Regions from separate parts of the Streptomyces sp. NPDC057702 genome, predicted to be linked through region 1. Evidence: riboswitches for the same ligand, from Rfam matches in the RefSeq annotation. Region 1 holds a riboswitch; the other holds the start of a gene.
The links. Region 1 has a riboswitch for thiamine pyrophosphate ahead of ACFVFR_RS03885 (thiamine ABC transporter substrate binding subunit). Riboswitches for the same ligand answer to the same signal wherever they lie in the genome.
Positions count from the first base shown of each region.

Region 2: another riboswitch for thiamine pyrophosphate. It lies ahead of thiC (phosphomethylpyrimidine synthase ThiC); the one in region 1 lies ahead of ACFVFR_RS03885 (thiamine ABC transporter substrate binding subunit).

Region 1 covers NZ_JBHVJC010000004.1:81,217-85,693, forward strand. Annotated here, with positions in the region: gene ACFVFR_RS03880 (ABC transporter permease) at 1-517, opposite strand, end outside; gene ACFVFR_RS03885 (thiamine ABC transporter substrate binding subunit) at 724-1,800, opposite strand; TPP riboswitch at 1,797-1,907, opposite strand; gene rlmN (23S rRNA (adenine(2503)-C(2))-methyltransferase RlmN) at 2,095-3,201, opposite strand; gene ACFVFR_RS03895 (phosphatidate cytidylyltransferase) at 3,858-4,477, opposite strand, start outside.
Region 2 covers NZ_JBHVJC010000007.1:175,446-179,922, reverse strand. Annotated here, with positions in the region: gene ACFVFR_RS07430 (SsgA family sporulation/cell division regulator) at 1-89, shown strand, start outside; gene ACFVFR_RS07425 (YibE/F family protein) at 470-2,164, opposite strand; TPP riboswitch at 2,424-2,582, shown strand; gene thiC (phosphomethylpyrimidine synthase ThiC) at 2,575-4,365, shown strand.

The DNA.
Region 1 (4,477 bases):
CCTGGCGCCAGGCGGCGAACCGGCCGGCCCCCAGGACGCGGGCGGCCTCCTCCTGCCGCGGGTCGAGTTGCGCCCACAACCCACCGACGGTGCGGACCACCACGGCGTAGTTGAAGAAGACGTGGGCCAGCAGGATCGCCCAGACGGTGGTGTCCAGCCGCACGCCCCACAGTTCGTCGAGGAGGCCGCCTCGCCCGAGGAGAGCGAGGAAGGCCGATCCCGCGACCACCGTGGGCAGCACGAAGGGCACCGTCACCACGGCCCGCAGCAGCTGCTTGCCCGGGAAGTCCAGACGCGCGAAGACGTATGCCCCCGGCAGTGCGAGGGCGAGGGTCAGCGCTGTGGAGGCGGCGGCCTGCCACACGGTGAACCACAGCACGTTGAGCACGTCGGGGTCGCCGAGAACCTCACTGACCCGTCCGAGTTGCCAGGCGCCGCCGGCGTGCAGCCCACGAGCGGTGATGGCTGCCACCGGATACCCGAAGAAGAGCCCGAAGAACCCGAGCGGTACAGCCATGAGGCCAAGGCGCAGGGCCGTGGTCCGCCACGCCCCCGTCGCTCGCGGGCCCCGCCCCGTGCCCCGTGCCCCGTACCGCGCCGGTCCGTGCGGGGCTCCGTGCTCCGTGCCCCGTACCGCTGAGCCCTCGGCTCCGTGCCCCGTGCTCCATGCGTGGGCCCCGTGGGGCGCCTCGGAGCACGGCGCGTCGGGCGACGGTGCGTCGTTCACCTCACGACGAGCGAAGTCCACGTCTTGATCCACTGCTCGCGGTTCTTGGCGATCTCCTCCGGGGCGACGGTGGCCGGCTTGGCGATCCGCTCCCCGTACTTCGTGAAGACCTCCGGCAGCTTCGCGTCCGGCCGGACCGGGTTGACGTACATCGTGACCGGCACGTCCTCCTGGAAGGTCTTGCTGAGCATGAAGTCCAGGAGTGCCTTACCGCCCTTGGTGTTCTTCGCTCCGTCGAGCAGCCCGGCGAACTCGATCTGCCGGAAGCACGTGCCGGTGGCCACGCCCGTCGGGCCCTCCTTGGGCTGCGGCTTGACGCCGACCACCTCGGCGGGCGGGCTGGAGGCGTAGGAGACGACCAGCGGCTTGTCTCCCTTGCCCGAGCCACCACCGGAACCGGAGAAGCGGTCGTTGTACGCCTGCTCCCAGCCGTCGACGACCTCGACCCCGTTGTCCTTCAGCTTCTTCCAGTAGTCCTGCCAGCCGTCGTCCCCGTAGGTGCCGACTGTCCCGAGCAGGAAGGCGAGCCCGGGCGAGGACGTGGCAGCGTTCTCCGTGACCAGGAGGTTCTTGTACTGCGGCTTGATCAGGTCGTCGAAGCTGCGCGGCGGCGCCAGCTTCTTGTCCGCGAAGTACTTCCGGTCGTAGTTGACGCAGATGTCACCGGTGTCCACGGGGGTGACCCGGTGCTTCGCGGCGTCCAACTGCAGGCCCGCGGGCACCTGGTCGAGGTCCTTGGCCCGGTACGGGGCGAAGACGCCCTCGTCCAGCGCGCGCGAGAGCAGCGTGTTGTCGACGCCGAAGAAGACATCGCCCTGCGGATTGCCCTTCGACAGGATGGCCTGGTTCACCGCCGCCCCGGCGTCCGCCCCACGCGCCACCTTGACCTTGTAGCCGGTCTCCTGCGTGAACCGCTGGAGCACCGCCTTGGACACCGTGAAGGAGTCGTGCGCGACGACCGTTACCGTCTTGGAGTCCGAGCCGCTGCCGGACTCTCCACACGCCGCCAGCGTGGTGACGCCCAACGTGCCGAGCAGAGCGGTGCCCACGGCACGCCGAAGGTAGCTGTTCATCAGTGCGTCTGACTCCCTACGCCGGTATGACCCGGATCAGGTCCGAGGGTCTGCGGCACCCGCGGTGCCGCACTCTCAGCGCGTAGCGCGCTCCCCTGTCGGAAATGTGCGTTTGTTCGACTCACGATAGCGCGACGTGCTGCCGGTGCCCCATCCGCACCGTCCCCGCGCGCCAGATGGTGCACACGGCGCCCAGGACGGAGCCGTGCCGGACACCGCGCACCACGCGACACGGGGCGCGTACGGTGCCGACATCGGCGCGTGCGTGGGGCGACGCCGTCGCCCCACGCCCCGTCACCGCTCGGAGGCGGCCAGCTGGCCGCAGGCCCCGTCGATCTCCTGCCCACGGGTGTCCCGGACGGTCACGGGCACGCCGTGCGCCTCGAGCGCCGCGACGAACGCGCGCTCGTCCTCGGGCCGCGAAGCGGTCCACTTCGACCCGGGGGTGGGGTTGAGCGGGATGAGGTTGACGTGCACCCGACGCCCGCGCAGCAACCTGCCCAGCAGGTCGGCCCGCCACGCCTGGTCGTTGATGTCCCTGATCAGGGCGTACTCGATGGACACCCGGCGCCCGGACTTCTCCGCGTACTCCCACGCGGCGTCCAGCACCTCCCGGACCTTCCAGCGGGTGTTGACCGGCACCAGGGTGTCGCGCAGCTCGTCATCCGGCGCGTGCAGTGATACCGCCAGGCGGCACTTGAAGCCCTCGTCGGCGAACCGCAGCATCGCCGGCACCAGCCCGACCGTGGACACGGTGATCCCACGCTGGGAGAGGCCCAGACCGTCGGGCTCCGGGTCGGTGAGCCGGCGGATGGCGCCGACGACCCGCTTGTAGTTGGCGAGCGGCTCGCCCATGCCCATGAAGACGATGTTCGAGAGCCGGGCGGGCCCACCCGGTACCTCGCCGTCGCGCAGGGCGCGCATGCCGTCGACGATCTGGTGCACGATCTCGGCCGTGGAGAGGTTACGGTCGAGCCCCGCCTGCCCCGTGGCGCAGAAGGGGCAGTTCATGCCGCAGCCGGCCTGCGAGGAGATGCACATCGTGACCCGGTCCGGGTAGCGCATCAGCACCGACTCGACCAGCGTCCCGTCGTGCAGCCGCCACAGTGTCTTACGGGTGGCGTCACCGTCACAGCTGATGTGCCTGACGACGTTCATCAGGTCCGGCAGCAGTTCGGCGGCCAGCTTCTCGCGGGCCGCCGCGGGGATGTCCGTCCAGTTCGCCGGGGCGTCCGCGTACCGGGCGAAATAGTGCCGGGAGACCTGCCCAGCACGGAAGGGCTTCTCGCCGATCGCGGCCACGGCCTCACGGCGCTCGGCGGGGGTGAGGTCAGCGAGATGCCGCGGCGGCTTCTTGGCTCCGCGCGGCGCGACGAAAGTGAGTTCTCCGGGCTTAGGCATGGTTCATCTAGTGTCGCAGACATACGGGGTAGGGCTCACCGGCTACGAACGGGGCCCTCGACACACACAAAGCCGCAGGTGGCGATAGCTGTCCGCGGCATTCACGCGGCTGCCGGTCACGTACGGTCAGCACCCGGCGGGCGGGCTCGGCACACCGCCCACGAACGGCTTCGCGGCCCGGTCCCCTGCCACATGCGGCGCGGCCGACAGAGGGCGTCGCACCTCTCCCGTCACACCCCCGGACACTCCACACGCTCCGCACATCGCGAGCCCAGCCTCGCCGCCCCGGCCAGCCGACACTCGCACGGGGCGCACGGCCCCCTCCCCCGCCGCACAGTCAGCCCAACGCCGCGGCTTCGTACGCTCCGTACGCGGCGCACCCTCATCCCGACATTCGCCGCCCCGTGCCCCGTGCCCCGTGCCCCGTGCCCCGTGCCCCGTGCCCCGTGCCCCCAGGCAGGGTCGCTCGCCCGTACCTCGCCGCGACACCTCAAGCGGCCCGCGCACTCCGCCCCACCCCCGCCGCCTCTCGCGGCGACCGGGACGCCCCGCCCGTATCGCCGCTCTCATGCTTCGAGCCGCCTCGCCCACGTGGAGTTTCGTGGACGGGGCGGCTCGTACGCGGCTGCGGGTGTTCTCACTCCCGGCGGGGGCTCTCAGCCCGCGCCGACGAACACCACCAGCAGGAGCCAGGCGACCGGTGCCGTCGGGAGCAGCGAGTCGAGGCGGTCCATGATGCCGCCGTGCCCCGGCAGCAGCGTTCCCATGTCCTTGATCCCGAGATCCCGTTTGATCATGGACTCGCCCAGGTCGCCCAGCGTGGCGCTGACGGCGACCGCGAGACCCAGGATCAGGCCCTGCCACCAGGCGCCGTCCTCGACCAGGAACCGCATGCACAGCGCCCCCGCCACCATGGCGAAGGCCATGGCGCCCAGCAGCCCCTCGCGTGTCTTTCCGGGGCTGATGCGTGGAGCGAGCTTGTGCTTGCCGAACTTCCAGCCCACGGCGTACGCCCCGGTGTCGCTGACCACGGTGAGGATCAGGAACGTGAGGACCCGCTGTGGCCCGTCGTCGTCCGCCGCGAGCATGAGCGCGACGAACGTCGCGAGGAAGGGCACGTAGAACGCCGCGAAGACGCCTGCCGTCACGTCCCGGAGGTAGTTGTCCGGGGGCTCCGTCATCCGCCAGACGAGCACCGCGAGCGCCGTGAGCGCCATGGCGATCCAGGCGCCCTGCGCACCGCGCAGATAGCCGGCCACGACCATCGCCGCGCCGC
Region 2 (4,477 bases), on a different contig from region 1:
TCGGCTGCGAGGAGGAGGCGAGCGATCCGGCCTGCGGCCTGGACGCGGTCCTGGACCGCATCCTGGCGGGAGACCGCTACGCAGGGTGAACCGGGCCGTCGGTCACGGTGCGTTGCCTGGACGTTTTTTCGCCCGGCCACTCGGAAGCGCGAATTCCCCCCGCGCGTGACCGCCCCCGACGCCCGGGCCGCCGCGCCCCTCGCGACCCGCCCCAGGGGACCCAACGCCGGCGCGTACGACGCGGCGTGACGCCTCTGCCGGGCGCGCCCGACCGGATTCCGGCGCCGGCCCGCCCGGGGTTCGGCGCATCCGCCCGGCCCCGGCGCATCGGCCCAGGCCCCGGCGGCCTGGCCGGAGTTCGACGCCTCCACCCGGCTGGCCCGCCCCCGCGGGGCCCGGCACCTGGGGCCGGGCGGTCCGGCATCGCCCGCCCGGGGCCGACGCGATGCCGCACGGCACCCGGCACGCGCTACTTCGCCCGGCGGCGGCGACCCTTCCCCCGGCCCGGCAGACCCGAGGCGAGCCCGGAGGCCACCGCGCCCGCGCCGCGCCCGGCGCCCGGGTTCGCTCCGGCCTCCGCGCCACCCACGCCCCGCTGACCCACCGGCGCGCCGGGCCCGACCCCGCGCCCCGGGACAGCGGCGCGCTCCGGGGCGACTCCGCCGCCACCGCCCGCGCCGGGAACGCTCGTCGGGCTGCGGTCCGCGGAGACCACCAGCGCCGCCAGCAGCGTGGTCACCGGCACCGAGGCCACCAGACCGATGCTGCCGACGAGGGTGCGGACGATCTCCTCGGCGACGATCTCGCTGGTCGCGACCGTGCTCACACCGCTGTCCGCTATCGAGAAGAGCAACAGCAGCGGCAGCGCGGCACCGGCGTAGGCGAGGACCAGCGTGTTGACCACCGAGGCGATGTGGTCCCGACCGATGCGCATGGCCGCCGCGTACAACGTGCGCCAGTGCGCCGACGGGTCGGCCTCCTTCAGCTCCCACACCGCCGAGGTCTGGGTGACGGTCACGTCATCCAGCACACCGAGCGAGCCGATGATGATGCCGGCCAGCAACAGGCCCTGGATCTCGATGTCGGGGTAGAGGCCGTGCACCAGTCCGGTCTGGTCGTCGGTGTTGCCGGTCAGATGCGCCCAGCCGATGAACACCGAGCCGAGCAGGCCGATCAGCAGCAGTGAGAGCAGCGTCCCGAGCACCGCGACCGAGGTTCTGGCGGTCAGGCCGTGACAGGTGTACAGCGCGATCAGCATGATCGCGCTGCCCCCGATCACGGCCACCACCAGCGGGTTCGAACCCTGGAGGATGGCCGGCAGGATGAACAGCGTCAGCACGCCGAAGCTGATGACGAGCGCCACCAGCGCGAAGACCCCGCGCATCCGGCCCACCACGACCACGGCCAGCGCGAAGAGCCCGGCCAGCAGCGCCATCGGCAGCTTCCGTTCGACGTCGGAGACCGAGTACTGGAGGTTCTCCGGCGCCTTGGGGGCGTACGCCAGGATCAGCTTCTGGCCCTTCTCGTAGTGCCGGGACGCGGACGGCTGCACGATCTCGGTGAACGTACGCCCCTTGCCCTTGCCCGAGGTCACCTCGATCGTGGCCTTCTCGCAGGTCTCGTCCTTGGCCTCGGGCTGGGCCGCCGGATCGCCCGGCTGCTCGCCCGGCGGCTGTTGCCCCTGCGGCTGGGCGTGCACGTCCGCGCACCGCACCTCGTCGACCCGCACCACGCGCCCCGACTCGGTGTGCCGGTCGAAGCCGAGCCCCGACGGCCCGTGGTGGTCGGGCGCGCCGCCCGGCCACAGCACCACCAGCCCGACCACGACCGCCACGCTGAACGGGATGAGCACCGCCGCGATGACCTTGCGGAGCTGACGCGAGACGGGCGCGGCGGGCCCGTGGCTGTGACTGTGGCCGTGGCCCTGGCCGGGTGCGTGACCGTGTCCGTGGCCGGTGGGGGCGGGGTGGTGGTCGTGCCCCGTGGGGCCGTTGTCGTGCTGGTGGTCGCTCTCCGGCAGCCCGTGGTCGGGCCCCGTACGCCCCTGCCGGCGCGCGTCGGGCCCCCGCGCGCCGGGAACCGGCCCGTGCCCCCGCCCCCGCTCCTGTCCGTACCCCGACCCGCGCCCGGGGTACGGACCGTCGGCCCCCGTGCCCGCTCCCACGCCGCTCCCTCCGCCGGTTCCCGCGCCCTCGTCGGCGGGGCCGCCGCTAGGCGGTCGCGGGGGCACGCCGGGGGGCGGGGGTGTCGGCGCGGTCGGGCCGGGCCCCCGCGCGTGTCCGGTGCCGGGCGGCGGGGTGTGGGCGGGCGGCCGGCCGTGGGGGCCTGGCCGCCCGGGTGGCCCTGGCTCGGTGGGAGTCATGGACCGATCATCGCAAGGCCCCCTGGCCCAATCCGTCGCGGAGCGGTTAGCGTGGTGGCACCTTTGCAATCGCGGGAGCTCGGAGCACCGGGCTGAGAGGGCGCTGACCTCCGTACGGGACGACCGGCCGACGCCGGTGAACCGACTACGGAAACGGCTGCGTCGACCGCCGAACCTGTTACCGGGTAATGCCGGCGTAGGGAGTAGGTCTCATGACCGTATCGGACGCACGCACGCCTGCCTCCGTAGAGTCGAACGACACCGACGGGCAACCGCGCGACATCGGATGGCACAAGGGCTATCTGAGCGGTTCGCGGCCCGACCTGCGGGTGCCGGTGCGACGAGTACACCTCACCAACGGCCAGGACGTCACGCTGTACGACACCTCGGGCCCGTACACCGACCCGAACATCGACACCGACGTACGGCGCGGGCTGCCGCCGCTGCGCGAGAACTGGATCATCGGCCGGGGAGACACCGAGGAGTACGCGGGCCGGCCGCTGCGCCCCGAGGACGACGGCATCAAGCACACCTCGCCGCGCGGTGGCCTCAAGAACCTCGACGCGGTCTTCCCCGGCCGCCCGCGCCAGCCGCGCCGGGGCCGCGACGGCCAAGCCGTCACCCAACTCGCCTACGCCCGCCGAGGCGAGGTCACCCCGGAGATGGAGTACGTCGCGCTGCGCGAGAACGTCTCCCCCGAGGTGGTCCGCGAGGAGATCGCCGCCGGTCGCGCCGTGCTGCCGGCCAACGTCAACCACCCGGAGATCGAGCCGATGATCATCGGCAAGCGGTTCCTGGTGAAGGTCAACGCCAACATCGGCAACTCCGCCGTCACCTCCTCCATCGAGGAGGAGGTGGAGAAGATGACCTGGGCGACCCGCTGGGGCGCGGACACGGTCATGGACCTGTCCACCGGCCGCAACATCCACACCACCCGCGAGTGGGTGCTGCGCAACTCCCCCGTCCCGATCGGCACCGTCCCGCTCTACCAGGCCCTGGAGAAGGTCGACGGCCGGGCCGAGGAGCTGACCTGGGAGATCTACAAGGACACCATCATCGAGCAGGCCGAACAGGGCGTCGACTACATGACGGTGCACGCCGGCGTACTGCTGCGCTACGTACCGCTCACGGCGCGCCGCAAGACCGGCATCGTCTCGCGCGGCGGCTCGATCATGGCGGCCTGGTGCCTGGCCCACCACAAGGAGAGCTTCCTCTACGAGAACTTCGAGGAGCTCTGCGACATCCTGGCCACCTACGACGTCACGTTCTCGCTCGGCGACGGGCTGCGCCCCGGCTCCATCGCGGACGCCAACGACGAGGCCCAGTTCGCCGAGCTGAGGACGCTGGGCGAGCTCAACACCATCGCCAAGCGGCACCACGTGCAGACCATGATCGAGGGCCCGGGCCACGTCCCGATGCACAAGATCAAGGAGAACATCGACCTCCAGCAGGAGATCTGCGAAGAGGCTCCGTTCTACACGCTCGGCCCCCTGACCACGGACGTCGCGCCGGCCTACGACCACATCACCTCCGGCATCGGTGCCGCGATGATCGCCTGGTGGGGCACCGCGATGCTGTGCTACGTCACGCCCAAGGAGCACCTGGGCCTGCCGGACCGCGACGACGTGAAGACCGGCGTCATCACGTACAAGATCGCCGCCCACGCCGCTGACCTGGCCAAGGGTCACCCCGGTGCCCAGGACTGGGACGACGCGCTCTCCGACGCGCGCTTCGAGTTCCGCTGGGAGGACCAGTTCAACCTGGCCCTCGACCCCGACACGGCCCGCGCCTTCCACGACGAGACGCTCCCGGCCGAGCCCGCCAAGACCGCGCACTTCTGCTCGATGTGCGGCCCGAAGTTCTGCTCGATGAAGATTTCCCAGGACATCCGTCGCGAGCACGGCGGCACCCTGGCGGCGGCCGAGGCCGAAGCGGGCATGGCGGAGAAGTCCAGGGAGTTCGCGGAGGCGGGCAACCGGGTGTACCTGCCCATCGCCGACTGACCCACCATCCCCCCGAGCGCCGTCCCGACCCACCCGGGACGGCGCTCGGGCGCGTTCACGGGCCGGAATCGGGCGGCCTTGGCTATATTCAAGAGTGCTATTGGTCTTATAT